Regions from separate parts of the Solibacillus daqui genome, predicted to be linked through region 2. Evidence: a T-box and tRNA genes for the amino acid it is inferred to sense, from the RefSeq annotation. Region 2 holds a T-box; the other holds one or more tRNA genes.
The links. The T-box of region 2 lies ahead of tyrS (tyrosine--tRNA ligase). A T-box ahead of a tRNA ligase gene usually reads a tRNA of that ligase, here a tRNA-Tyr.
Positions count from the first base shown of each region.

Region 1 (15,170 bases), 430 kb from region 2:
ACCGGAGGTAGAGCACTGTTTGGACTAGGGGGCATCTCGCTTTACCGAATTCAGACAAACTCCGAATGCCGGATATTTATACACGGGAGTCAGACTGCGAGTGATAAGATCCGTAGTCAAAAGGGAAACAGCCCAGACCACCAGCTAAGGTCCCAAAGTAATCGTTAAGTGGAAAAGGATGTGGCGTTGCTTAGACAACCAGGATGTTGGCTTAGAAGCAGCCATCATTTAAAGAGTGCGTAATAGCTCACTGGTCGAGTGACGCTGCGCCGAAAATGTATCGGGGCTAAACGATTCACCGAAGCTGTGGATGCATACCGTTGGTATGCGTGGTAGGAGAGCGTTCTAAGGGCGTTGAAGTCAGACCGGAAGGACTGGTGGAGCGCTTAGAAGTGAGAATGCCGGTATGAGTAGCGAAACATGGGTGAGAATCCCATGCACCGTATGACTAAGGTTTCCTGAGGAAGGCTCGTCCGCTCAGGGTTAGTCGGGACCTAAGCCGAGGCCGATAGGCGTAGGCGATGGATAACAGGTTGATATTCCTGTACTACCTCCCCACCGTTTGAGAAATGGGGGGACGCAGTAGGGTAGGGTAAGCAGAGCGTTGGTTGTCTCTGTTCAAGCAGTAAGGTGTGTGCGTAGGCAAATCCGCGTACTTTAACATTGAGCTGTGATGACGACTCCGTATGGAGGAAGTTCCTGATCTCACACTGCCAAGAAAAGCCTCTATCGAGGTGGGAGGTACCCGTACCGCAAACCGACACAGGTAGTCGAGGAGAGAATCCTAAGGTGTGCGAGAGAACTCTCGTTAAGGAACTCGGCAAAATGACCCCGTAACTTCGGGAGAAGGGGTGCTCTGGTAGGGTGTATAGCCCGAGAGAGCCGCAGTGAATAGGCCCAGGCGACTGTTTAGCAAAAACACAGGTCTCTGCAAAACCGTAAGGTGACGTATAGGGGCTGACGCCTGCCCGGTGCTGGAAGGTTAAGAGGAGTGGTTAGCGCAAGCGAAGCTGCGAATTGAAGCCCCAGTAAACGGCGGCCGTAACTATAACGGTCCTAAGGTAGCGAAATTCCTTGTCGGGTAAGTTCCGACCCGCACGAAAGGCGTAACGATCTGGGCACTGTCTCAACGAGAGACTCGGTGAAATTATAGTACCTGTGAAGATGCAGGTTACCCGCGACAGGACGGAAAGACCCCGTGGAGCTTTACTGTAGCTTGATATTGAATTTTGGTACAACTTGTACAGGATAGGTAGGAGCCAGAGATCTCGGAGCGCCAGCTTCGAAGGAGGCGTCGGTGGGATACTACCCTGGTTGTATTGAACTTCTAACCCATGCCCCTTAGCGGGGTAGGAGACAGTGTCAGGCGGACAGTTTGACTGGGGCGGTCGCCTCCTAAAAGGTAACGGAGGCGCCCAAAGGTTCCCTCAGAATGGTTGGAAATCATTCGTAGAGTGTAAAGGCATAAGGGAGCTTGACTGCGAGACCTACAAGTCGAGCAGGGTCGAAAGACGGGCTTAGTGATCCGGTGGTTCCGCATGGAAGGGCCATCGCTCAACGGATAAAAGCTACCCCGGGGATAACAGGCTTATCTCCCCCAAGAGTCCACATCGACGGGGAGGTTTGGCACCTCGATGTCGGCTCATCGCATCCTGGGGCTGTAGTCGGTCCCAAGGGTTGGGCTGTTCGCCCATTAAAGCGGTACGCGAGCTGGGTTCAGAACGTCGTGAGACAGTTCGGTCCCTATCCGTCGTGGGCGTAGGAAATTTGAGAGGAGCTGTCCTTAGTACGAGAGGACCGGGATGGACACACCGCTGGTGTACCAGTTGTCTTGCCAAAGGCATCGCTGGGTAGCTATGTGTGGACGGGATAAGTGCTGAAAGCATCTAAGCATGAAGCCCCCCTCAAGATGAGATTTCCCATTACGCAAGTAAGTAAGACCCCTGAAAGACGATCAGGTAGATAGGTTCGAGGTGGAAGTGTGGCGACACATGTAGCTGACGAATACTAATCGGTCGAGGACTTAACCACATGTTTACGAAAATCAATGAAACGTTTATCCAGTTTTGAAAGAATAAAAAAATATAATAATACTTGACGAAATAAGTTAATTAAAGTATAATAATAAATGTCTTTCAAAATTAGTCTAGTGATGATGGCAAAGAGGTCACACCTGTTCCCATACCGAACACAGAAGTTAAGCTCTTTAGCGCCGATGGTAGTTGGGGGTTTCCCCCTGTGAGAGTAGGACGTCGCTAGGCTAACATATAATTATTCCGAAGTAGCTCAGTTGGTAGAGCATCCGGCTGTTAACCGGCAGGTCGCAGGTTCGAGTCCTGCCTTCGGAGCCATCTAAATCTTGGAGAGTTGTCCGAGTGGCCGAAGGAGCACGATTGGAAATCGTGTATGCGGGTAACACTGCATCAAGGGTTCAAATCCCTTACTCTCCGCCAGGCAAACTTTTAAATGGCCCGTTGGTCAAGTGGTTAAGACACCGCCCTTTCACGGCGGTAACACGGGTTCGAATCCCGTACGGGTCACCATTAATTATATTTCATTATATCCAGCATGGAGGATTAGCTCAGCTGGGAGAGCACCTGCCTTACAAGCAGGGGGTCGGCGGTTCGAGCCCGTCATCCTCCACCATTAAAAATAATACAGTATTATCGCGGGGTGGAGCAGTGGTAGCTCGTCGGGCTCATAACCCGAAGGTCACAGGTTCAAGTCCTGTCCCCGCAACCAAAAGGTCCCGTGGTGTAGCGGTTAACATGCCTGCCTGTCACGCAGGAGATCGCCGGTTCGATCCCGGTCGGGACCGCCATTTTTAACAAATAATACATATATGGGTTTGTAGCTCAGTTGGTAGAGCATTAGATTGAAGCTCTAAGTGTCGGCGGTTCGATTCCGTCCAAACCCACCATATTTTTGCCGGTGTAGCTCAGTTGGTAGAGCAACTGACTTGTAATCAGTAGGTCGAGGGTTCGACTCCTTTCGCCGGCACCATTACCTGGAGGGGTAGCGAAGTGGCTAAACGCGGCGGACTGTAAATCCGCTCCTTAGGGTTCGGCGGTTCGAATCCGTCCCCCTCCACCATCTCTTTTTAGGGGCATAGTTTAAAGGTAGAACTACGGTCTCCAAAACCGTCAGTGTGGGTTCGATTCCTACTGCCCCTGCCAATTTACAAAAACAAAATACGATAGTGGCGGTTGTGGCGAAGTGGTTAACGCACCTGATTGTGGTTCAGGCATTCGTGGGTTCGATTCCCATCAGTCGCCCCATTTATTTTTTGTTTTATTATATTCTATTTTTTATTATGGCGGTTGTGGCGAAGTGGTTAACGCACCTGATTGTGGTTCAGGCATTCGTGGGTTCGATTCCCATCAGTCGCCCCATTATTATTAAATTGAAATTTCCTTTATTGGGGTATAGCCAAGCGGTAAGGCAACGGATTTTGATTCCGTCATGCCCTGGTTCGAATCCAGGTTCCCCAGCCATTCGTTTGCGGAAGTAGTTCAGTGGTAGAACACCACCTTGCCAAGGTGGGGGTCGCGAGTTCGAACCTCGTCTTCCGCTCCATAAATATGGCGGCATAGCCAAGTGGTAAGGCACAGGTCTGCAACACCTTTATCACCGGTTCAAATCCGGTTGCCGCCTCCATATTTTTAATGAAATCGGTTAATCCGGTTTTTTTTATATCCATTTTCTTGCCGATATGGCGGAATTGGCAGACGCGCCGGACTCAAAATCCGGTTCCGTGAGGAGTGTCGGTTCGACCCCGACTATCGGTATACTATTAATAAGGTTAACTGTCATAAACCTTATTAAAACAAGGCTTTCAACGATTAGTTGAGGGTCTTTTTTTATGAAAAAAATAATAAAGTTAAAATAGATAATGTGTTTATAAATAAATGTGGTTAATAAACAAAATAATAGGGTTATTAAAAGGAAATTTGTCGATTTATTATATAGCATATAATAAAATTTTTAGATAAAATTAACATGATGATGTTAAGAAATAAGATGGAGATATTAAAAATTACGCTCTAAAGGGAGAAGGTATAGATGATGACTACAGTATCGAATATAAATTGGATTGAAGCTGCAGATTATGATGAATTGAGTAAAATTGCAGCCAAAATTTTTAAAGAAGAGTTACAGAAACACCCTGAAATGGTGCTAGGTTTGGCAACGGGTGGGACGCCAGAAGGATTTTATAAAGAACTTGTTGAGGCATATAAAGCAGGCGAAATTTCATTTGAAAAGGCACAATCATTTAATTTAGATGAATATGTAGGCATTAATGCAGCAAATGAAGCAAGCTATCACTATTATATGGATCAGCAGCTCTTTAACCATGTGGATATGAAGACTGATAATATTCATTTACCAGAAGGTGATACAAATGACTTACAAACTGCTGCAACGCAATATGATGCGAAGATTGAGGCAGTGGGTGGAATTGATATTCAGCTTTTAGGTATTGGTGTTAACGGCCATATAGGATTTAATGAACCAGGTACTTCGTTTGATTTAGGAACAAATGTAGTAGAACTTACAGAGTCAACGCGTGAAGCAAATAAAATATACTTTAATTCGATTGAAGAAGTACCAACTCATGCAATTACAATGGGGATTCAAACGATTTTAAATGCGAAAAAAGTGGTACTCTTAATATCAGGTACATCAAAGCAAGAAGCAATAAATCGTTTACGTAGCGGTGTAATTACAGAGGATTTCCCAGCAAGTGCATTGCATAACCATTCAAATGTAACGGTAATTTATACTGACGTAAAATAGTAAAAGGGGTGCAGTATCCGATGCTGCACCTCTTTTTTTGAAAGTAAATAGTTTATAGAGGTAAAGACATCAACTTACGCTCATATTATGCGTGTCGTTTTTATATTAGAAATAAAAACGCCTGTGATGACCGCAATACCACCAGTTATTTGTGAAAGTAGTAGGTGTTCATCTAAAAATAGTATTGCAAAAATCGATGAAAATACGGGAATAAAATTTAAATAAATGCCGAGTAGCCTGGTAATGCGCTTTACATAAAACGCTATGATACAATAACGACAGTAGCAAAAGGAGGTCAAACAAATGAAAATTCGACCAGCAAGATTACAGCAAGGGGATACAGTAGGGGTAGTTAATTTAAGTAGTCCACTTACACAAGAAACATTAGGAGAAAAGCTAGCATTTTTAGACCAGCTTGGATTACGTTATAAATTAGGAAATACGATTCAAAGCTTTGAGGGCTATTTAGCAGGAACTGATGAAGAGCGTGTCGCTGACTTCCATGCGATGGTACAAGATCCAGAAGTAAAGGCAATTTTTTTAGCTAAGGGTGGCTATGGAATTCCACGTGTGATTGATAAAATTAGTTATCCATTATTAGAGGACAATCCTAAAATTATTTGGGGCTTTTCGGATATTACGGCATTACATACACAAGTAAATGAATTCTCTAATTTAGTAACATTCCATGGACCGATGTTATCCAGTCCACAAGGAGCACTAGATGAGCTATCACAGAAAATGTTCCAACAGTTATTCCAACCGATTGAAATTCAGTATACAGAAAGCATTGCCCCCCTTATGACAGTAATTCCAGGCGTGGTGCGAGGGGAGCTTGTTGGCGGTAATTTAAATCGCTTAGTCGGTACATTAGGTACGAAATTTGAAATCAATGTAAGCAATAAAATTGTCCTGTTTGAAGATATTGGTGAAAAGATTGAGCAAATTGACCATATGATGAATCAATTACGTTTAGCGCGTAAGCTAGAGCAGGCTGCAGGATTTGTAATTGGGGATTTCAATATGCCGGATGACACATCTAGTTATGAGGATGTAATTGAGATGATTACGGGCTATTTAAAGCCTTTTAATAAACCAACAGTTGCAGGCTTTAAAATCGGGCATTGTACGCCAAATGTTGCAATTCCATTGGGTGTGGATGCAATATTAAATGCGGATGAAAAGACACTAAGCATTTTGCCGGGCGTCGAATAAAGATACTACGCGCTTAAAGTGTCTTAGTATAGATCAAATAGCAAAGACCCTCTATTCACCAAAAGTGAGTAGAGGGTCTTTTAATAACGAGCAAAAATCAAGTAATTCGCTGATTGTTGTTAGCTTTGACAATGGTTGGTCATGAGTTAAAGGTAACAAAGTAACAGGTAAGGGTTGATTGGTTTAGACTAAGTTAAATTTGCATTTGCAAATGGGTCGCTCGTTATTACCTAGTTTGGAGTCTCACCGCCCTAGGATTAGTAATAATTTGAATCATCAAATGCAATTGCCACTTGATAATTTTTCGCGTTAATTGCGTTCGATAAACGATGTGCTTGTTTTTCAAGTTCGTTGGAACGGTTTAAATAGTCAAGTGGCTCATAAAGTGCGATACGGTATAGCATTGTTTCTCCGACTGAATGATAATACGATTCTTTATCTTCCATGCCGAGCTTTTTACAAAATGCTGCTTCAGCGCGCAATTGGTTTGCTAATTCAATGGCTTCAACAATCGGCATTTCTTCATCGTTAAAAACGATGGTATTGTCGATGTTTGCACGATAGATGAGTGCATCAAGCTTGCGTGAGTCGTAGCGTAGTTGTTTTAAATCGGTTTCTAGTTTTTCAAGTGTAAGCGCAGGTTGCTTTGGTTCCTCGCCTTTTTCGATTACTACATGTGTTACTTGATGTACCGCGACTGTCAGTTCTTGAATCTTCTTTGTAATGATACTTTTTAATTTTACGGATTCTGCTAAATTAATACTCAAATCTAAACACTCCTTAAAATTGAATTGTAGGGTTGTCCTTTGTTAGTATTGCTATCGTGTAATCGCCGCCATTAATTTGCGTAAACATATTGCCAGCACTTGTTAATAGCTGCTCTGCTTGTTCTACTTGTAGAGATGGCTGTAAATAATAGATTTGTAGTGCGTCCGTTGTGTCTTCTGTAACAGCGGTGCGTTTTGAGTCAACAAATGGGCTACCGAATGCACCGAGCGCATCTTGTGAATATAAAATATTTGCAAGTGCGTTAAAGCGACCGTTTAAGCCTTCGTAACCTGTGTTTTCATCACCAAGCGAGATTTCGATATCACCTTCAATAGTGCTTGTATCATAAATACCTATCGGAAGCTCGTATTGTAGCGAGAAGAAATTATTTAAGTCGACTGCCGAGTGAAACGGTGTTAGATAATTTTGCTTTGAGATTCTACGCATCAGACTTTCGGCAGAATGACGGTAACGATTAGGGTCAGCACCGAATGTTTTCCAAAGTTGGCGCCATTCTTTAATACCTGCACGTTCTGTTACCGGTGACTCCTGCAATTCAAAAAATAAATTTTCTTGGTAAAGTTGTGTACGGCCTTTAATCATTTGAGGAGATTCTGCCACGGTAATTTTGCTATAATGGATAAGGCCGATTTTTAATTGCTCGGCTTTGGAAAAGATTGTTTCGTTAATTGAAATTTTCATATGTTATCACCTATCTATTATTGTAATGGATTGAATTAAGAATTACTAAAATTTGCTATAGCTATTTGGAAGAAATGAAAGGGGCTGGGGAAATGAATGTGACACAGCTTCAGGCGCAACTTATTGAATATGCACAATCAATCGGAGTTGATAAAATTGGCTTTACAACAGCAGCACCGTTTCATGAACTAAAAAATCGTTTGCGCCGTCAGCAACAATTAGGGTTTCAATCTGGTTTTGAAGAATCCGACATCGAATTACGTACCGAGCCATTACGGTTATTAGATGAAGCCGAAAGTATAATTGCAATTGCGTTAGCTTATCCATCACGTATGGAAAATGCACCACAAGGAAAAAAAGGGGAGCGCCGTGGTATTTTTTGTCGCGCTTCGTGGGGAATTGACTATCACACAGCTGTTCGGGAACGTTTACAGTTAATCGAAGCGTGGTTAATAGAGCATGTGCCGAATGTAAAGACCAAATCAATGGTTGATACAGGGGAGCTTGTAGATCGTGCTGTTGCAGAACGCGCGGGTATCGGCTGGGTCGGAAAAAACTGTTCGATCATTACGCCAGAATTTGGCTCATATGTTTATTTGGGTGAAGTGATGACGAATATTCCATTTGCACCGACTACGCCAATTGAGGATGAATGCGGGGACTGTAATTTATGTATAGATGTTTGTCCTACGGGTGCAATTGTAGCACCGGGACAGCTAAATTCGCAGCGTTGCATTGCCTTTTTAACGCAAACGAAAGGCTTTTTACCAGATGAATTCCGTGCCAAAATAGGCAATCGTTTATATGGCTGTGATACATGCCAAACTGTATGTCCAAAAAATAAAGGGAAACTCAATTGGATACATGACGAATTTACACCAGATCCTGAAATTGCTAAGCCGTTATTGCGACCACTACTGACAATTTCAAATAAACAGTTTAAAGCGAAGTTTGGCCATGTATCGGGCTCATGGCGTGGTAAAAAGCCGATTCAGCGTAATGCGATATTAGCACTAGCCCATTTTAAAGAAGAAAGTGCAATGCCAGATTTAATCGACTTGTTACAAAAAGACGAACGCCCTGTCATTCGTGGTACGGCTGCATGGACAATCGGTAAAATCGGTGCAGCAAATGCCGAAAAAGTACTGATGAAAGCACTCGAAGTAGAAAAAGACGAGGAAGTGCTAGCCGAAATTCAAAAAGGACTAGCGTTGTTACAATAAGTAAGAAAGAAGGATAAAAAGTGCCAAACCATATTGTTTTATATCAACCAGAAATTCCAGCAAACACAGGAAATATTGCCCGTACATGTGCTGGTACGAACACGTCACTCCATTTAATCCGTCCGTTAGGCTTTTCAACAGACGATAAAATGTTAAAACGTGCAGGACTAGATTATTGGGAGCATGTAAATGTCGTATACCACGATTCAATAGAAGATTTTATTGAATATAGTAAAAACGGTGATGTGTATTTAATCGAAACGTATAGTGACGAACCGTATACAACACATGATTTTAGCGATACAACGCGCGATATTTATTTCATGTTTGGTCGCGAAACGACAGGCTTACCGAAAGATTTTGCACAAGAGCGTGCGCAAATGTGCTTACGTATACCACAAAGCGATCATGTACGTTCATTAAATTTATCGAATACAGCAGCTATTGTTATTTATGAAGCATTACGTCAGCAAAATTATCCGGGATTAAAATAAGTAAAAAAGGAAGGTGCACAGATTGTATACGTGCACCTTCCATTTATTTGAATCAATTATGCCTCGGCGTAATTGTGTCTGGATTCGGCTTTGCGCTAACGCAAAAAACTCCTTACCGAATCCGTGTCATCCTCCAGAGGCGTTAATTTTTTCAGCAGGTGTCCCAGCACTCGCTGAAAAATTAACGCATTTTACTTTCAATGGCATCGGCTAATTTAGCTTGAATATTATCGTTTTCGAAAATCGTTAAACGAATAAAGCTCTCATCCATATTAAACGCCTCAGATAAAAAGCCACCAAGTCCACGTGCGCGTCGATCTACCTGTATTAAAATTTCGACAGAACGCTCCGATTGCTCTAAAAATACAATTTCTAATTCATCTAGATACCGGCGATACGTATTGTTCGTTGTTTGGAATTCAAATTCTTGTACAATTTTTGTCCGATTACGTAAGTATGAAGGAGCTTGCTCTGTATCTACTTTACGTAAACGGAAACCAAGATTTTGAACTGCAGATAAAACAGCACTTGCTAAACGCGTTGGCTGAATATCTAGAAAGTCTTTATCGCTTGGATCAATGGCATTTTTAATATCCAAGCCCGTATGAATCCATACACGTGAATGACCCGTTGTGACTGGTACAATCGAAGGTAAATCCATTGAAAATGGAATTTCACGTTTTTCATTTGCTTGAATTGTGAAAGGCTCGTTAATTTTAATGCTTTGTAATGCAGCTTGATCATTGACTTTTTTATCATCAATTTCACGAATGAAGTTTGAGTAGAGCGTTAAATAAATAGCATCGATTTGCTGTTCAGTATTGCCACCGACAATTTCTACAACACCAGTAACCATTTCGTTAATTGTGTAACTTGATTTGTGTAATTTTGTATCAACCGTAGCCGCCCCAATTCCAACACTTGCTAATACTTTATTAAATAGTGACAATACAATTCCCCCAATTTATTATTTTATATACTTTATACGAATTAAATAAAATTAAGTTTCAAAAGGGCGGAAGAAAATTTTTATTTTTCTTCCGCCCTGTTATATTAGTTCCCTTCGATTGTGAACACGATGCGTAACCCATTTGGATCGACTGTTGAAAAGGCTTGTTCGCCTCCGAATTTAGGTGCTGCTTCAAATTGTTCTACTAAATAGCCATTGTCGAGCAAGCTTTGTTTAACTGTTTCAGCATATGCTACATCTTTTAGTACAACGGTAAACGATTTTAATCCAACCATATCTTCCGTTGGTGCGTGGCCGTTGTTGCTATTCCACGTATTTAAGCCGAAGTGGTGGTGATATTTACCTGTTGAAATGAATAAGGCTTGTGCGCCATATCGTGTCACGACATTATAATCTAATACATTTGCATAAAATTGCTCTGATTTTTCAATGCTTGCAACGGATAAATGCACATGTCCCATGACAGTGCCAGTTGGTAAGCCATCCCATTTGCCATCAGCTGCCGCTAAAATTGGTTGGAAGTTAAGTTGTTCTGTAACCATATGCACTTGTTCGCCATCGAACCAAGTCCATTCAGATTCGTCACGGTCGATGTAAATCTCGATACCATTACCGTCAGGATCATTTAAATATAATGCCTCTGAAACATCATGATCTGCAGCCCCGATTCTTATATTTAAGTTAACAAAATGTTGGACGATGTTTCCTAAATCCTTGCGAGAGGGTAATAGTAATGCAAAGTGGTAAAGCCCAGTGAAGCCACGTTGTAGTGGAGATGCATTTGGAACTTCCACAAGTGATACTAAGCTTGTTTGACCATCAGTTGTTAAAAAAGCTTCCGTTTCTGTTTGTTTTAGAACTTTAAAGCCAATAATAGTTGTATAGTATTCGATTGAACGTGCTAAATTTGAAACCTTTAATTGAACATGAGATGAATACAAATTTGGTTTTTTATGAAAATGTTTAGCCATTGTCTAATTGCCCCTTTATATCGATTGTAATTTATAAGTAACTTACTTTATGTAACTAATATAAATTGCCACCGTAAAGATGTCAAGCAAAAAAAGACAATTGTGTTTAAAAACACAATTGTCTTTTAGTGAAAGCTAGCTAAAATTAGTTTTTAGTTTTAGCGAATGGTTTGTTATCGCTATCGTAACCAGCTGTGAACATAGCTGTTAAGAATGATACACAAACACCAAGAATTAAAATTAATTTCATGGAAGTGTCCTCCTCATGTTTTAATTGTCTCTTTTTTCAGTATAGCACAAAAAATGGATGTGAATACTTAATATTATGACAGAAATGGTTCTAATTTGGGAAAAGTTTAATGGGATAGGAGGAATAATTAATGAAAAAACGAGAAGAAATCGTCAATGGGAATATGGCTAATTCAATGGAGGAGCTAGCCCTACTAGGCAAGCAAATGGAAAATATGCGTGATGAGCAACAGCTAGAAGAAACCAATCGAATTGCAGACCCACAACAATTTGATAATGAAGAAACCGAATAAGCAATATAAGAAGTCCGTTATCATTTTTGATAGCGGACTTCTTTAGTCAGTGCTTATTAAGTTGTTTGAATTTCGTAGTGTTTTAAATCTTCACGTAATTTGGCTTTTAAAAATTTACCAACAGATGTTTTTGGAATTTCATTTAAAAAGACAACATCGTCTGGAATCCACCATTTTGCGACCTCTTGTTCAATAAATGAGAGAAGTTCGTCTTTTGTAGCGCTAGCGTCTTCTTTTAAGACAACACAAGCTAGTGGACGCTCTTGCCATTTTGGATGAGGCACAGCGATAACAGCTGCTTCGAATACAGCAGGGTGTGACATCAGTGCATTTTCTAAATCTACGGAAGAAATCCACTCACCACCAGATTTAATTAAGTCTTTTGTTCGATCGGTTATTTTAATATAGCCCTCTTTTGTTAATATAGCGATATCACCTGTGTACAGCCAACCGTCACGGAATGCTTCATTTGTACGCTCATCTTGATAATAGCTAGACGCTATCCATGGACCACGTACTCTTAGTTCACCCATCGTTTCACCGTCCCATGGAACAGGACCGTTTTCGTTTACAACTTCGGTTTCAATTAACGACACGGTTAAGCCTTGTGTAACACGCATATCTAACAACTCATCGGCACTATAGTTGTCCATTTCAGAAGTTGGATGCGACATGCTGACAAGTGGTGAAGTTTCGGTCATACCATAAGCGTTGACATAAGGTACACCAAGTTTTTCGTTGTACGCTTGAATTAAACCTTTAGGTGATGCAGAACCACCTGAAATAACTAATCGAATTGATGACAGATCACGAGGATGCTTTTCCTGCTCAGCAAGAACACCAAGCCAAATTGTAGGAACACCAGCTGTAATCGTCACTTTTTCTTGTTCAATTAAATCTAAAATAATGCCTGGTGTTACCATCGGACCTGGTAACACAATGTTTGAGCCAAAGTTAAGTGCTGCAAATGGGAAGCCCCATGCATTTACATGGAACATTGGCACAATTGGTAACGAGACATCACGCTCTGTTAAAGCAAATGATTCGGCAAGACCTAGCGCCAAACTATGGAGGACGATGCTACGATGTGTATAAACAACACCTTTTGGCATGCCGGTTGTCGCAGATGTGTAGCACATACCAGCTTGTAAATTTTCGTCTAAGTCATCTGGAAATACAAAGTTTTCATCAGCTTGCTCTAGTAATTGCTCGTAGCTATGCACATTTGGGAATGATGATACAGGTGCTGCCAAGTCATCACTCATGACGATAATATGCTTGACCGTTTTTAAATGGCCGAGTGCAGGTTCGACTAATGGGAACAGGTCGCCATCAATTAATAGAATTTCGTCCTGCGCGTGATTAATAATATAAATAATATGGTCGGGTGCTAAGCGTATATTAATTGTGTGTAAAATTGCACCACTACACGGAACCGCAAAGTACGCTTCTAAGTGGCGATGATGATTCCATGCGAATGTACCGACTTTTGTGCCGCGCGTCATACCGAGCTTCGCTAAAGCATCTGCTAGACGATGTGTGCGTTTTACGTAATCCTTGAAAGTAATGCGATGTGTAGTCGTAGGGCTTGTACGTGAAATGATTTGCTTGTTTGGAAAGTAACGTGCTGCGCGCTTTAAAAATCCTGTCAAAACTAACTGTGTATCCATCATAGTTATCAGCTCCTAAACGAAAATAATAATTTTACGTAGAACTCTAGTTGAAAGAATTTTCTGTAAATAGAATTATACTAGACAATATGTTTTCTATCTACAAAAACAATGGTAATTTCAAGAATTTTGAAACTATTTCAAGTTATATCCGTAAATCAGATAATAAAATATGGTAATTAACTAATCTGAATAATGCTATAATAGATTGAAATTAAAACCGAGGTGATTCATATGAATTTACAATCAACAAAAACATTAGCAAATGGCGTTGAAATGCCTAGACTTGGCCTAGGGGTATATAAAATGACAGATCGTGATGAAACATTGCAAGCCATTACTACAGCTTTAGATTTAGGTTATCGCGCAATCGATACAGCTGCACTGTATTACAATGAGGAAGAAGTAGGGGAAGCCATTCGCAATTCATCTGTTGCGCGTGGAGATATTTTTGTCACAACTAAAGTATGGAATTCTGACCAAGGTTATGACAATACACTAAGAGCGTTTGAAACTTCATTAAAAAAATTAGATATGGATTATGTTGATTTGTATTTAACACACTGGCCAGTAGAAGATAAATTTGTGGATACGTATCGTGCAATCGAGCGTCTATATGATGAAAAATTAATTCGGGCAACTGGTGTATCCAATCACCATGAGCATCACTTACAACAACTATTAGTAAACTGTAACGTCGCACCAATGGTTAACCAAGTAGAATTACAGCCTTATTTAAATCAAGCGGAATTACACGCATTTTGTAAGGAACACAATATTGGAGTTACTGCGTGGTCACCACTTGGTCGAGGACAAATATTAAGTGACGATACAATAGTACGTATTGCAAATGAATATGGTGTTTCACCAGCACAAGTAATCATTCGTTGGCATCTACAAAATGATATTATAGTCATTCCAAAGTCAGTAACGCCATCACGAATTAAGGAAAACAATGAAGTATTCCACTTCGAATTAACTGAAGTGACAATGCAGGAAATTAATTCCTTGAATCGTAATGAACGCTTCGGACAAAATCCAGATAATTTTAAGTTTGATTTTTAACATTTAAATTCGTTTTAATTGGGGGATGGATGATGTTTAAAAATTTTTCACCAGGGTTATTTTTTGCGATGGCCGCGGTTACTACTGTAATCATTGCACCAGTTGTCATGTTATTTCAACCAATTTTTCAAAACTTCTTTTTCGGGATGCAACATGATCAAGATGTATTTTTACTAAATCCCATTAATTTACGCCTTGTCATAGCGGCCTGTCTAGTATTTGGTGCCATGTTTGCTTTATTAGCGTATAAACGTACAAAAGTATATTATAGTATTGGCCTATTATTACTTGTAACTGGCGGAAGCACAGCGTACTTTTCGACGCAAAATTATCTAAAAATTAATAGTGAACAAATTGAGCGCAATTTTTTGTGGATGAACGATAAGTATGAATGGACGGAGCTTTCGGAAGTGTATTATGAATATGTCGTAGGAGCGAATAAAGGCGAAGTAAAGTTGATTGCCAAGTCGGGAGATTCGTTTGTTATTAAAGAGAAAGAACTAAATTCACATGCGAAAAGTTATATTTATCGATATTCAATTCAAAACAGCATACCATATATAGAGCGTGAGAAGGTTGATTAAAATATAGGGGACGAGAAAATGCATGATGCTATTTCACGTCCCTTATTTTCTTACATATCCTTTACAACAATATCCTCATTTAAAAATGGGTGTGAAAAACCTAATTGGATTGCGTGTAAGGCATATGTGCCAGCTGCTGATTCTCGTGCGCCATAGAGTGTATCGCCAA
Region 1 covers NZ_CP114887.1:3,411,077-3,426,246, reverse strand. Annotated here, with positions in the region: rRNA gene O7776_RS16870 (23S ribosomal RNA) at 1-2,031, shown strand, start outside; rRNA gene rrf (5S ribosomal RNA) at 2,146-2,261, shown strand; tRNA gene O7776_RS16860 (tRNA-Asn) at 2,276-2,351, shown strand; tRNA gene O7776_RS16855 (tRNA-Ser) at 2,362-2,453, shown strand; tRNA gene O7776_RS16850 (tRNA-Glu) at 2,469-2,543, shown strand; tRNA gene O7776_RS16845 (tRNA-Val) at 2,571-2,646, shown strand; tRNA gene O7776_RS16840 (tRNA-Met) at 2,668-2,742, shown strand; tRNA gene O7776_RS16835 (tRNA-Asp) at 2,746-2,821, shown strand; tRNA gene O7776_RS16830 (tRNA-Phe) at 2,845-2,920, shown strand; tRNA gene O7776_RS16825 (tRNA-Thr) at 2,928-3,003, shown strand; tRNA gene O7776_RS16820 (tRNA-Tyr) at 3,010-3,093, shown strand; tRNA gene O7776_RS16815 (tRNA-Trp) at 3,103-3,176, shown strand; tRNA gene O7776_RS16810 (tRNA-His) at 3,203-3,278, shown strand; tRNA gene O7776_RS16805 (tRNA-His) at 3,317-3,392, shown strand; tRNA gene O7776_RS16800 (tRNA-Gln) at 3,420-3,494, shown strand; tRNA gene O7776_RS16795 (tRNA-Gly) at 3,502-3,576, shown strand; tRNA gene O7776_RS16790 (tRNA-Cys) at 3,584-3,657, shown strand; tRNA gene O7776_RS16785 (tRNA-Leu) at 3,707-3,788, shown strand; gene nagB (glucosamine-6-phosphate deaminase) at 4,084-4,797, shown strand; gene O7776_RS16775 (S66 peptidase family protein) at 5,101-6,012, shown strand; gene O7776_RS16770 (hypothetical protein) at 6,270-6,779, opposite strand; gene O7776_RS16765 (B3/B4 domain-containing protein) at 6,793-7,482, opposite strand; gene queG (tRNA epoxyqueuosine(34) reductase QueG) at 7,575-8,705, shown strand; gene trmL (tRNA (uridine(34)/cytosine(34)/5-carboxymethylaminomethyluridine(34)-2'-O)-methyltransferase TrmL) at 8,726-9,199, shown strand; gene O7776_RS16750 (sporulation protein) at 9,381-10,148, opposite strand; gene O7776_RS16745 (VOC family protein) at 10,253-11,140, opposite strand; gene O7776_RS16740 (multidrug ABC transporter ATPase) at 11,521-11,682, shown strand; gene O7776_RS16735 (long-chain fatty acid--CoA ligase) at 11,739-13,355, opposite strand; gene O7776_RS16730 (aldo/keto reductase) at 13,587-14,417, shown strand; gene O7776_RS16725 (acyl dehydratase) at 14,450-15,001, shown strand; gene O7776_RS16720 (hypothetical protein) at 15,052-15,170, opposite strand, start outside.
Region 1: it has a tRNA-Tyr gene. The T-box ahead of tyrS (tyrosine--tRNA ligase) is inferred to sense a tRNA for this amino acid. The anticodon was not compared.

Region 2 (15,170 bases):
TGCATGTCCATACAAACGATTTTGTTTCGAGGCAAAATTTCGTATAAATGATATTCTCCCACTTTCCAACAACTCCGTTCTCTTATAAATAAGAACATGTGTTCCTAATTACTTTATTATAGAACGTTTGTTTCTATTTTAAAACAGAAAAAATTTAATTTTATTGGAAAAATTATGATTAAACGCAAAAAAGCACGTTACCACCATTTAAAGTGGTAACAGGCTTCAAATATATGGCTATTTTTTGTGTATATTGTAAAACATCGTAATTAACTCCTCGAGTGTAGCTGGATGGCAGCGTGAAAATATCATTGATTGTATAAAACAAACGCATAAACAACTACATAAATGCTAAAAGGGCTTAGTATAGAAATAAATTCTGTACTAGCCCTTCTTTTTTGTTCAATTACACCTCGGCTAACTCTTGTCCAGATTTTTTTGGAGTTCTCTCGAAAAACTTCTCTAAAAATCTGTTACATCTGCAGAGCTTGGGCCAAACGATGTTGGTCACTCAAGAGTTGCCGCACGACGCGGCGTTCTTAGCCTGAGTTTGGACCCCGCAGAAGCAAGTTAAAATAACACAGCCTGCGCCAAGATAACTAATAAGATTAATACAAATAGCGATGCAAAAAACGCTTTCCATTTCGAAATTTTATGTACCTCCGAAATACCGATAATTGTAATGACATACGTCCAAATACTTGCAATGATGATCAGCGTTCCACAAATAAATTGTAAAATATAATCGCCCATTCCCGGCAGTATATATGGAATATTAAAAAACGACTGTGGTGCGAACTGCATCCAAAATAAGACAATCGGTAAAATCCAAATGTACGGCACCATTGTCATACTAATCATGCGGAACATTTCTTTAAACTTCCCTACTCCACCGAACACTTTTGCAGATAGCATCAAAACCCCTGCTGATAATAACGTTGATAAGAAGTACAGTAAAAAGCTCGACATGAATGTAGAGTAAACAATATCTCCAAGTGTAAATTTCCCTGTAAACTCCGAGCCGACAAAGCTAATTAAATTGCTAGCAAACATTCCAACAACCCCAACAAAGATGAAGTATGGAAGATTTTTTGTAGTTAATACATAGCGAATCGTATCACGAGGTTTTATAGCAATGTTTAAAATCGCGTGACGATCATCAACCAATGTATTTGGTAGATTACTCAAAAATAGAACCCCCTAAAAAAATGTATAGTATCTATTATACTAATATCTTTCTAGTGATTCAAAGTTAATGAACAACAAAGTTATGGTGTTGTAGGAGAAGTGATAGGAACATAGCCCGCCTTTTCTAGTAGCAGCTGCCCTTCCGTTGAAGTTACCCAATCAATAATTTGTTGTACTTGAGGATTACTATTCTGCGTTGTGACAATATAAAATTCATTCGTTATCGGGTAGGCTTCACTGCGAATCATCTCAACAGTCGGCGCAACACCATCTACTTCAAGCAATTTTATTTCATCATTTTTGACCATTTCATTCGAATAATAACGGAATGTATAACCAATTGCATTTTTGTAATTACGGTATTTTGACACTTCTTCAATAATGCCACCCATACCTTGTGCAATGTTTTCCGTTGGCGCTTCCATAATCGGTTTGTCACCCATTAGATTTTGCAAAGCAGTTTGTGAGCCACTGTCTTGTGGTCGCTGGAATGCCCGAATGTCTTCATCTTTACCGCCTACTTCTGACCAATTCGTAATGGTTCCTGCATAAACATCTTTAATTTGATCGAGTGTTAATCCATCAATATTATTTTTAGCATTTACAAAGAATACAAATGCCTCTTTGCCAATTGGCGTTAATTTCAACTCAACACCCATTACTTTTGCATAATTAATTTGCTGCTCAGATGGGGCCAAAGCAAAAATTAAATCGACTTGACCATCTATTAAATTTTTATAGGCTGCTGGTGTTTTATTAACCATTACCTTGCTTTCATAAGGTTGATAGTCTTTCTTTGGGTAAATTGCTTCTGTAAAAGATGCATAAAGCGGATAAAATGCCGTTGCACCATCGATAATAGGTAATGGTTCCTGTAGCTGTATACTCGCCTCATGGTCAATCTTTGTCACATTATTCCCCTCTGTAAATGGCATATATTGATAAATATCAACCTCTGCATCAACAGTCGGTATCTGATTTTTATAAATCTCCTTAAACGGCGTAATAAAAGCTAAAAGTATCGTGATGACAGCTAACACTGCAACAGCTTGCTTTCTTTTTTTCGTCGTAAAAAACTGGAACATCATCAAAGTAGCAACAATAAAAATAACAACCGCTACAACAATAATAAATGATACGTAATAGAATCCACCATTTAATGATACGACTAACAACAAGAATATCGTCCCCATTGCCAGCACGATACCAATACCGACTAGCCCCATAATACGAAATATGATTTGACCTAAATCCATAACGGACACCTCTCTTTAATATGGACTTCCCTTTTTTCTCAAAAATCCCCTCTAAAATACAAAAAAACACCCCAAATGACTTGAAGTGTTTTCATATTATAATAAAATTATGCGAATTTCACCATATGGTATTTTTTCTTACCGCGACGAATAATCGCGAATGCATCTTCTAAACGGTCTTTGCCGTCGATTACATATTCTAAATCTGTAATTTTTTCACCGTTTACACTAATCGCACCGTTTGTTACATCTTCACGTGCTTGGCGTTTCGATGAAGAGATGCCTGCTTCTACGATTAAGTCGACGATGTTTTTATCTTCTTTTGCCACTTCTACTGAAGGAACACCTGCAAATGCAACTTTCATTTCATCTACTGATAATGCTTTTAAATCACCAGAGAATAATGCAGCTGTAATACGCTCAGCTTGTGCTAATCCTTCTTCGCCATGAATTAGCTTGGTCATTTCAGCAGCTAATGTTTTTTGTGCTTTACGTAAATGTGCTTCTGCTTCAACACTTTCAGCTAAAGCTTCAATTTCCGCGCGGCTTAAGAATGTGAAGATTTTTAAGTATTTCACAACATCCGCATCGGCTGTGTTAATCCAGAATTGGTAGAACTCGTATGGCGATGTTTTCTTGCCATCTAACCATACTGCGCCACCTGCAGTTTTACCAAATTTTGTACCATCTGCTTTTGTTACAAGTGGAATTGTAATACCGAATGCTTTTGCGTTTTCATCATGCGTTTTACGAATCATTTCTAACCCAGTTGTGATGTTCCCCCATTGGTCAGAGCCACCGACTTGGATGCGTACATTGTGGTGGTCGTATAAGTGATTGAAGTCCATCCCTTGAATTAATGTGTATGCAAATTCAGTAAATGAAATACCCGAATCTAAACGAGAAGCAACAGTATCTTTATTTAAAATGTAATTTACATTAATCAATTTCCCGTAATCACGTAAGAAATCGATTAACGTCATTTGACCTGCCCAGTCATTGTTGTTAACTAATACCGCACCATTTTCATTATCAGATGAGAAGTCAAATAAACGTTCCATTTGCTTTTTAAGACCTTGTACGTTCTGCTCAACTTGCTCCATTGTTTGTAATTGACGCTCTTCTGAACGACCTGATGGATCACCTACAGTACCTGTTGCACCACCAACTAATAAAATTGGTGTATGGCCAGCTTTTTGGAAGCGACGTAATGTCAGTAATGGTACGATATGACCAATATGCATTGAATCTGCTGTAGGATCTACCCCTACGTATAACGAAACCTTTTGCTCGTTTAATAATTTTTCCATACCTTCTGCGTCAGTTTGTTGGTATAACAAGCCGCGCCATTCTAAATCTTGTAATAATTCGTTTGTCATTGTCATTCTCTCCTTTTACATGTTTTAACATTTGCATTGTAAGGAAATAAAAAAACGCCCCTACACGCAAACTTGCATGCAGGGACGTCAAATGGTCATTTAACGCGGTACCACCCAGCTTGAAGAAAAAACTTTCTTCCACTTTAAGCGTCTATATCGCTGACGATGCGTACAAGCTCCAAGAACGTAATTCATAAAAGCGTTATGACTAGCTTTCACCAACCGCTAGCTCTCTAAATCAGGGAACGTTTTTACTACTGCAAACTCTTCAATGCTTGAAATTTATAATCTCTATTCTACTTAGAATTCGGATGATGTCAATAATTATATTCGTTTATAGAACAAATATGCTATAATAAACAAGATTTTAGGAGGGCGATGATGTGAAAAAATGGCTTGACCAATTAAAAAAATGGCTTGATCAATTAAATGAAAAAATCGAAACCCTTGCTTCTTCAAAACCAATGCGTTATGTAAGAATGACAGGTGACGTATTTTGGAACCTTTCATTATTAGCAGTTATTTTTATTACGACCGTTGTCATTTTAGTCGGCGGGATTGGCTTTGGTTACTTTGCATCATTAGTAAAGGATGAGCCGTTACGTTCCAAAGAAGAAATGCGTGAACAAATTTTTAACTACGAAGAAACAAGTGAAATTTACTTTGCAAATGATATTTACATCGGTAAAATCCGAACAGATTTAGATCGACGTGAAACATCACTAGCAAATATATCCCCAAACGTAATTAATGCTGTACTTGCAACAGAAGATGAATATTTCCGCGAGCACCCTGGTATTGTACCAAAAGCCGTACTTCGTGGTCTGTTACAAGACGTAACAAATTCGTCAACGCAAACAGGTGGTTCAACACTCACACAGCAATTAATTAAAAACCAAATTCTAACGAATGAAGTATCTTATGAGCGTAAAGCAAAGGAAATTTTACTTGCCTACCGCTTAGAAAACTTCATGTCAAAAGAAGAAATTTTAGAAGCTTATTTAAATATCATCCCATATGGACGTAACTCATCCGGTCGCAATATCGCGGGGATTGAAACAGCCGCACAAGGTATTTTTGGAATTAGTGCTTCTAAGCTAAACTTACCACAATCGGCTTACATTGCGGGAATTCCTCAAGCTCCATTTAAATACACACCTTTTACAAATAAGGGTGAGATAAAAAGCGCTGAAGGAATGCAGCATGGTATCGACCGTATGAAAACGGTATTATTCCGTATGTTAGAAGTTGGCTATATTACAGAAAAAGAATACAACGAAGCCATTAACTATGATATTAAAAAAGATTTTAAAGAACCCGAAGAACGTCCAGAAGATAAATATCCATGGTTAACTGTTGAGTTAGAAGAACGTGCGAAAGAAATTTTTGCGACAATGCTTGCTGAAAAAGACGGCATTGACCCTACTCGCTTAAAAGAAGAGTCAAACTTAAAAGATAAATATACAATTTTGGCTGACCGAACAATACGTTCAGGTGGTTACCGTATTTATTCAACAATTGATAAAGATATGTACGACACAATGCAACAAGTTACACAGGATTACACACTGTACGGTCAAACATATAAGAAAAAAGAAAAAGACCCTGAAACTGGTGAAGAAGTTGAAGTCGATGTCCCTGTACAAACAGGTAGTATCGTCATTGACAACAAAACCGGCAAAATTTTAAGCTTTGTTGGTGGGCGTGATCATGAGCTAGAGCAGCTAAACCACGCTACTAAGGCATACCGCTCAAATGGTTCGACGATGAAACCACTGTTAGCGTATGCACCTGCATTAGAATATGGCGTTATTGGTGCTGGTAGTCCGGTTGTCGATGTCAAATTCAAGCGTTCATATGACAATTATGAACCAGTCAACTACAATCCAAAACAAGAGCTAGGTATTATTCCTGCTCGCCAAGCCGTAGCTTCTTCTCAAAACTTAGCAGTATTACGTCTATATGATTCCATTTTAGATCGACGCCCTGCAACGTTCTTAGAAAAAATGGGCTTCTCTAAGTTAACAAAAGGTGACTTTGTCAATCTTTCAACATCTATCGGTGGTTTAACATACGGAGCGACTGTTGAAGAAAACACAAATGCCTACGCAACATTTGCAAATGGTGGTCAATTTATTGACGCTTATATGATTGACCGCATTGAAGATTTAGATGGCAATATTATTTACCAACATAAAGCTGAGCCAGTTCAAGTATTTTCTCCAGAAACAGCTTACATGATGACAGATATGCTTCGCGGTGTATTAAAAGAAGGCGGGACAGCTACATTAGGTAAGAGCCAGCTAAAATTCTCATCTGACTTCGCTGCAAAAACAGGGACAACCCAAGACCATAATGACGTGTGGTTAGTCGGTTACAACCCGAATATTTCAATCGGTGTATGGCTTGGCTATGACAAACCACGCACACTCAATGCATTCAATAATCGTTATCAGCACCCAAGTAATCGCGTTAACCGATTATGGGCCAAGTATTTAAATGCGCTTTATGATATTAACCCTGAATATATCGGGACGAAAGAAACCTTCAAGCAGCCTGAGGGTGTTGTGACCAAATCATTCTGCGGTATTTCAGGATTAGCACCATCCACATCTTGTGCAAATGCCGGTCTAGTTCGTTCAGATTTATTTAATAGAAATGTATTTTTACCAACACAGCCAGATGACAGTTTCGTTTCATCAACAACGGTTGTTATCAATGGAAGCACATATGCAGCTTTACCAACAACACCTACTGAATTCGTACAAATGAATGGCTTCGGACTTAACCAAAGCTTCATTGATCGTATGTTAGGCAAATTAGGTGGCGATTCAGCCAAATTACTGCCGTCCAGTTCAGGAAATGGGATTGTTGCAGGAGCAACGTTTAATGCAGATAGCCAAGCTCCAGAAGCAGTATGGGCTAAGTTAGCAAATGGTTCTTTAACTTGGACAGCCTCTGCTTCAAATGATGTAGTAGGTTATCGCGTTTATAGTGTTACAGATGGCGGTATATCGTTTGTTCGTTCAATTAAAGCTTCTGATGGGTTACAAATGAACGTTTCACCTGGCGTACGCTATGTAGTGAAAGCTGTGGATATTAGTGGCTTTGAATCGGCCATTTCTAATGAAGTCGGTGAAATTATCGAAGTTCCAGAACCACCAGCTCCTGAAGAAAATCCAGATACGTCGACACCTGAGGAAAATCCAGAAAACCCAAGCCCTGAGGAAACACCGGATTCTGGTGAAAATCCTGACGACACAACCGACACTATAGAATAACTTCAAAATGATCAAAAACGCCCGAGCTCAAATTTGAACTCGGGCGTTTTTTTATTTATCCACTTCGATTCTGCTATTTTTAATGACTGCTTGTAATTTTGCAACTGCTTCATCGATTTCTTGCTCCGTCACCGTTAATGGAGGTAATAAACGAATCACTTTTGGACCTGCTGCTACCGTTAATAACCCCGCTTCATCTAACGCCATTACGTACGGTGCTACATCTTCTCCGCCTAAACCAAGACCTAACATTAAGCCTTTCCCTTGAATCGTGTATTTTTCTTCAGGGAATGCTTGCTGTAGTTTTTCTACAAAATAGGCAGATTTCTGTTGCACATTTTGTAAAAACGCTTCGTCGAATACGTTGTTAATGACTGTTTGTGCTACTGCAACGCCTAATGGATTACCACCAAACGTTGTACCATGTGTACCCGCGCTAAATGTATTGAAAAATTTCTCTTTCGCTAAAATACCACCGATCGGGAATCCGCCACCAAGCCCTTTTGCCATGGACATGATGTCTGGGTTGATTGCTGTTTGTTCAAATGCAAAGCGTGTACCTGTACGACCAATACCTGTTTGTACTTCGTCGACAATGACTAATATATCTGAGTTTGCCTGAATGTCCGCAATTGCATGTGCGAACTCTTCCGTTACACTATTAACGCCACCTTCACCTTGAATAATTTCAAGCATAATGGCTGCTGTTTCAGAATCAACCGAGGCTTTCAATTGTTCTACATCATTGAACGGTAGTGTAATAAATTCACTTACTAATGGGCCGAAACCTTGGCGTACTTTATCTTGCCCCGTTGCACTCATCGCACCAAATGTACGACCGTGGAAGCTTTGCTCGAACACGATGATTTTATGTTTCCCTGTATGCTTACGTGCTAGCTTAATTGCTGCTTCATTTGCCTCTGCACCACTGTTACAGAAAAAAGCGTAATCTAATGGAATATCCTTTACTAACGATGCCGCAAGTTGCTCTTGTCCTGGACTTTCAAATAAGTTACTAATATGCCATAGCTTTTCACTTTGGGTTTTAATGGCTTCTACGATTACTGGGTGGGCATGCCCTAAGCTACAAACTGCAATACCACTTGTAAAATCTAAATAACGCTTTCCTGTTGTATCAAAAACTTCTGTTCCTTTCCCTTCGACAATTGCGAAAGGTCTTCTTGCGTAATTTTGAAATAATGCACTCATCCTACTAGCTCCTCACTTTTAATCGTCGTACCTGTCAACGTTTCATTGACAATTTGGACAGATGGAATACCGGCTTGTAAACAATTTAACGCCCCTTGTACTTTTGGAATCATGCCACCGTAAATGTGGCCCTCTTCAATCCAGTTATTGATTAAGCTTGGTGTTACTTCTGTTTGATATTCATCATTAATGCGAATTCCCGCAACATCCGTTACGAGTAATAAACAATCCGCACCCACTGCAAGCGCGATTTCACTTGCTACCGTATCACCATTAATATTAAGCGCTTGACCATCTTCGGTAGCCCCAATACAAGCAATGACCGGCACAACACCTGCTGATGTTAACATATTTAAAATATTCACATTCACTTTCTTCACTTCACCAACATATTGATACGTAGCAAAGTCTAAATAATCACTTGTTAAAAGTGCGTTATCAAAACCATTTAATCCGATTGCCGTAATGTCAGCAGCATGAAGCTCATGTACAAGTGCAGGGTTCACCTTACCAATTAATGTCGATTGTACAATACCAATCATTTCTTCGCTAGTGACACGTAAGCCATTTACAATATGCGATGTAATCCCGAATGATGCGAGTTCTCGGTTAATTGCTGAGCCACCACCATGCGTAATAATTAGTTGGATGCCCTGTGCTTGTAAGGCTTTGAAATTGCGAAAGAAGGCCTCATTAAGACCTTCTAGCGTACTACCTCCAAGCTTAATCACCATTTTACGAGCGGTAAGATGCGTTGATTTGAACGTAGTCATAAGTTAAATCACACCCCCATGCAAAGCCGTGTCCCTCTCCTACTTCAAGTGACACATAAATTTTCACTTCATGCTGCTTTAAAATATCAATAAGCGCTTCTTCCGAGAATTTAATCGGCTCGCCGTTTTCAACCATCGTCGCGCCGCCAATCTTAATTGTAATTTTTTCTGGATCAACCGTTGCACCTGAATAGCCAACTGCAGCAATAATACGGCCCCAGTTCGCGTCACAGCCAAACACCGCTGTTTTTACAAGAGGTGAGCCGACAACTGTTTTCGCGATTTTACGTGCTTCTTCGTCTGAAACCGCACCTTCTACCTCAACTTCGATTAATTTCGTTGCACCTTCCCCATCACGTGCAATTGATTTTGCTAAGTCTTCTGCGACAAGGCGTAATGCTGTATAGAAGTTTTCCCAGTCTGGATGTGTTGGTGATAATGATTCGTTCCCCGCTAAACCGTTTGCCATCACAACAACTGTGTCATTTGTAGATGTATCACCATCAACTGTAATAGAGTTAAATGTGCAGTCTGTTACGCTTGATAATGCTTTTTGTAATTCATCTGATTCGATATTGGCATCTGTTGTAATAAACCCAAGCATTGTTGCCATATTTGGTTCGATCATACCAGAACCTTTTGCCGCGCCAGATACTAAAACTTCCTTACCATCAATTACCGTTGCGTACGTTGTATTTTTCATCACCGTATCTGTTGTCATAATTGCCTGTGCAAAATCAATGCCGTTTTCTAGTTTTGAATCTGGTTGAAGTAATGCCATACCATTTTTGACTGGCTCCATTTTCATAATTTCGCCGATTACACCTGTTGATGCTACCCCTACTAAACTCGCATCGATGCCTAATTTTTCTGCTGCTAGCTTTTGCATTTCATATGCATCCTCTAACCCCTGTTTACCTGTACAAGCATTGGCATTGCCTGAGTTAACAATCATTGCCTGCATTTTTTTCGTATTATAAACAACTTCTTTTGTAACTTTAATTGGCGCTGCTTGCACAGCATTTGTTGTAAATACACCTGCAACGCTTGCAGGAACTTCACTAATTAAAATCGCTAAATCTTTTTTCTTATGCTTAATACCTGAATGTACACCTGCTGCTGTAAAGCCTTTTGGTGATACGATATTTTTGCTCGATAATTTTTTCATTTCAATTGTTGATGCCATTGATATTGCCCCCTAATTAAATAAAGTATGGTACAAGTTGTAAACCTGTTTGTTGTGGTAACCCGAATTGAACATTCATATTTTGAATCGCTTGACCAGCCGCGCCTTTAACTAAATTATCAATCACCCCAATGATTGTTGCGCGCTTTGTTCGTTCATCAAGCTTGACGTAAATATCACAGTAGTTAGAACCTTTTACTCGATTTGTACCAACCGCATTCGCATCTTGGATAACACGAACGAACGGATGATTTTTGTACGTTTCATTTAAACAATCAATTAATTGTTGCTGCGTAACACCATCTGTTACGTGCGCATAAGACGTTGCTAAAATACCGCGTGTCATCGGTACTAAATGTGTATTAAATGTGATTTTTGTATCGACACCTGCAAATAAACCAATTGCCTGTTCAATTTCTGGTATATGCTGATGTTCGTTAATTTTATAAATCGAGAAGCTTTCATTCGCTTCGCTAAAGTGTGACGTTTGTGATGGCTTGTTACCCGCACCTGAAATGCCGCTTTTCGCATCAATTATTAAAAAATTTGGATCTATTAATTTATGCTTTAGTAGTGGCAATAACGACAATAATACAGCTGTCGGATAGCAGCCTGGATTGGCGATTAATTCCGATCGACGAATCTCTTGTTCATTCCACTCAGTTAATCCATAAACGCTTTTGTTAACGGCGTCTTGTGGTGCTGGAGTTTTTTTATACCAATGCTCATAGCTCGCTAAATCCTTTAATCGAAAGTCACCCGATAAATCAATTAGCTTTGGCCCTAAACCAACAAGAGGTGGGAAAAGGCTACTGGATACTCCTGATGGCGTGCTTGCAAATACTACATCGTATTTCGCCAATGCATCATAATCAATTTTTTTTAACGGTACATTGTATAGGTCTGTTAAATGGGGAAACTTATCTGAAAAAATTGTTCCTTCCTCAGATGATGTAAATAAACCGATTAATTCTACTTCTTTATGGTTATGCAAAAAGCGCAACAATTCTAAACCGCCATAGCCTGTTGCACCAATAATACCTACCTTCATCATGTCACCTCGAATTTTCATTTCGTACGTTAGTTTAAATAAAAGATAAAACTAAGTATAATTATGTATAAATATTTAGTCAACTGTATTTTTATATATTTATCGATAATTCTAAAATTTTATTTTATATTACATAAAAGTAAAAAAAGACAAAGCTATTATTATCGTAGCTTTGCCTTTTGAACTTAGTCTTCCATTGTTGAAAGATCGCCTGTTGGTAGGTTTAATTCCCATGCTTTCAACACTCGGCGCATAATTTTACCGCTTCGTGTTTTTGGAAGCTTCTCTTTAAATTCGATTTCACGTGGTGCTGCATGCGCTGAAAGCCCTGTTTTTACGAAGTCACGGATTTCGGATTCTAGCTCTTCAGTTGGTTCTACACCTTCGCGTAAAGAAACAAATGCTTTAATTATTTCACCACGCACTGGATCGGGCTTACCGATTACCCCTGCCTCAATTACATCAGGGTGCTCTAATAATTTACTTTCAACCTCAAAAGGACCAACACGCTCACCTGCTGTCATAATAACATCATCAACACGTCCTTGGAACCAGAAGTAGCCTTCATCATCCATATAAGCAGAATCCCCCGAAACGTACCATTCTCCTTTTAAGAAGTATGATTCATAGCGTTCTGGATTGCCCCAAATTTGACGCATCATTGCCGGCCAACCTTTTTTCACCGCTAAATTCCCCATTGTAAATGGCGGCACTTCATTGCCTGAGTCATCAACAATTGTTGCATAAACACCTGGTACTGGTTTACCCATTGAACCTGGTTTAATAGTCATAGTTGGATAATTACAAATCATGTGCCCACCTGTTTCAGTCATCCACCACGTATCATGAATACGATGATTTAATGTTTCTACACCCCATCGGACTACTTCTGGATTTAACGGCTCCCCAACCGATAATACATGACGAAGTGACGATAAATCATATTGGCTAATGACATTTGGTCCTGCCCCCATTAACATGCGAAATGCAGTCGGGGCACTATACCATACTGTTACGCCATATTCTTGAATGGCACTATACCAAGCTTGTGGACTAAAGCGCCCACCGATGATAACATTGGTCACGCCATTTAACCATGGACCAAAAATTCCATATGCTGTTCCAGTAACCCACCCCGGATCTGCTGTACACCAATAAATATCATTTTTCTTTAAATCCAATACCCACTGTGCTGTTTGGAATTGTTGCACCATTGCATAATGTACATGCAGGACTCCTTTAGGTGCCCCTGTTGAACCCGATGTATAATGTAAAATAGAGCCATCTTCTTTATCAACCCATTCAATGTCAAAGTCCTCAGATGCCTCTTGTAATTGCTTATTAAAATCGATAATGTTTGTTGTTTCTTCAATATCATCGCCAACTAAAAAAACTGTTTTTAAATGTGGCAATTTATCCAGTGGAACACGACTTAATAGTGCTGGTGTAGTCACAAGTGCTACCGCCTCACTATCAGCTAAACGATCATATACCGCTCCTTCCATAAATGCTTCAAACAGTGGACCAACAATTGCGCCAATTTTAATTGAGCCCAATAAGCTAAAATAAAGCTCTGGCGTCCGAGGCATAAAAATGAAAATACGATCCCCTTTTTGCAATTTCGATTTATCCTTGATGACATTTGCAGCTTTGTTTGAATAATTCTTCATGTCTTCAAATGAATATGCTTCTTTACGTGTCCCATCATTATAATGTAGTGCAACTTTGTTTTTTAGTGTTGTATCCACATGGCGATCAATTGCTTCATATGCAATATTGACCTTACCTGTTTCATACCAAGAAAATGCCTTTTCAGTGTTTTCCCAGTCATGTGTGTTAGCTGTTTCCTCATAATTTTTTAAATTATGCTCCCCTGGAATCACAGCTAATTTCTCCATCGTTTTCATCCCCATGAAAAATCCCCCTTATATATAACATACACCAATTTTACAACACTGTACTATAATAGGCAAAAGTTTTTTAAATTTTCACTTAATTAAGATATTGACCGTAAATTTAAGCTTTTTTTAACATAAAATAGAGTATAATGGAAATATCATAAGCAGGTGGTGTGACTATGAATCATGTGAAAAATCATTATTGCCTTGAATTCGAAACGAGGCATGGTAAAGTTTTAGTAGAAGGTCCTGTTCCTTCTACAAGGCTTGCTTCGTATACATTACACGAAGATTTAAAAGCATTTAGGCCTTCACATCAGCAACACGAGGCGCTAATAGAAATTGCAAAGTTAGAAGAAGGCCGCATTATCGTCATCCGACAAGACGATACAGTTGTCGGTTATGTGACGTATTTGTATCCGGATCCGCTTGAAAGGTGGGCAGAAGATCGTATTCCAAATATGATTGAGCTCGGTGCAATTGAAGTTATTCCCACGTTTCGTGGCACAGGGGCAGGGAAAAAATTATTGGAGGTATCGTTTATGGACGATACAATGGAGGATTATTTAGTCATTACAACTGAGTATTATTGGCATTGGGATTTAAAAGGGACAGGTCTTACAGTGTGGGATTATCGAAATATGATGGAGCGCATGATGACATCTGCCAAATTTGAATACTATGCAACGGATGACCCTGAAATTACCTCTCATCCTGCGAACTGTTTAATGGGACGTGTAGGGGCACGTGTTGAAACAGATACGCTTGAACGTTTTGACAAACTGCGCTTTAGAAATCGTTTCATGTATTAATTCTTATCACAAGGGGGATTATAAAATGATTGTCGAAGAAATTATGAACAGGGAATTACATACGCTAACGCCAAAAAACTCTGTGCGTGACGCCGTGCGCTTAATGCGTGAAAAAAATATCCGTCATGTTCCAATAATTAATAAAGAAAAAAAGATAGTAGGAATCATTACAGACCATGACATAAAAAAAGCACTTCCTTCGTGCCTAAGAGAAGAGCCAAATTCCACTATTTACGATGCAGCAATTGAAGAAGTTATGACGAAAAATCCACTTGTTGGCCATCCACTCGATTTTGTAGAAGAAGTCGCACTCACATTTTATGAATCTAAAATTAGCTGCTTACCGATTGTTTCAGCTAACGAATTGATCGGAATCGTGACAACAACCGATTTACTGTATACGTATATCGAATTAACAGGTACAAATCAACCGGGCTCTAAAATTGATATCCGTGTCGATGATCGCCCAGGTATATTGTTTGAAATTACAAAAGTATTTCATGAAAACAAGGCCAATGTATTAAGTTTACTCGTCTATCCAGATGGTGAAAGTGAAACAACTAAGATTTTAAGTGTCCGATTACAAGTAATTAACCCACTACAAATTATTGAAGCTTTACGAAATCAAGGCTACGACGTCCTGTGGCCACATGTGCCTGGCGTAACACTATGAAAAAAGCTGTTTTTATTTATTCGCCAGATCAGCTCAATTACAAATTTTCGGACACTCACCCGTTTAATCATAAACGCTTACATTTAACTATTGATTTACTTAAAAATATCGATGCTCTATCCGATGATGACATCGTACCTGCGCGCATGGCAACCGATGAAGAAATCGCACTTGCGCATGACCCACAATATATTGAAATCGTCAAAAAGGCAGGTCACGGTGAACTCACTTCTTTACAAGGTGAGCCTTATGGCATTGGTACAGAAGATACACCGATGTTTACAAACATGCATGAAGCAAGTGCGCTGCTAGTTGGTGGTACACTACAAGCCGTTGACTATGTGCTACAAGGGAAATCCGAGCACGCTATTAATCTCGGTGGAGGCTTACACCATGGCTTTCGCGGGCGCGCATCAGGATTTTGTATTTACAATGATAGCAGTATAGCTATTAAGTACATACAA
Region 2 covers NZ_CP114887.1:2,982,610-2,997,779, forward strand. Annotated here, with positions in the region: gene O7776_RS14570 (Y-family DNA polymerase) at 1-11, opposite strand, end outside; gene O7776_RS14575 (Yip1 family protein) at 571-1,188, opposite strand; gene O7776_RS14580 (PstS family phosphate ABC transporter substrate-binding protein) at 1,269-2,444, opposite strand; gene tyrS (tyrosine--tRNA ligase) at 2,552-3,823, opposite strand; T-box leader at 3,901-4,104, opposite strand; gene O7776_RS14590 (transglycosylase domain-containing protein) at 4,288-7,104, shown strand; gene O7776_RS14595 (acetylornithine transaminase) at 7,156-8,313, opposite strand; gene argB (acetylglutamate kinase) at 8,310-9,086, opposite strand; gene argJ (bifunctional ornithine acetyltransferase/N-acetylglutamate synthase) at 9,049-10,272, opposite strand; gene argC (N-acetyl-gamma-glutamyl-phosphate reductase) at 10,289-11,323, opposite strand; gene acsA (acetate--CoA ligase) at 11,509-13,236, opposite strand; gene O7776_RS14620 (GNAT family N-acetyltransferase) at 13,401-14,033, shown strand; gene O7776_RS14625 (acetoin utilization AcuB family protein) at 14,059-14,706, shown strand; gene O7776_RS14630 (acetoin utilization protein AcuC) at 14,703-15,170, shown strand, end outside.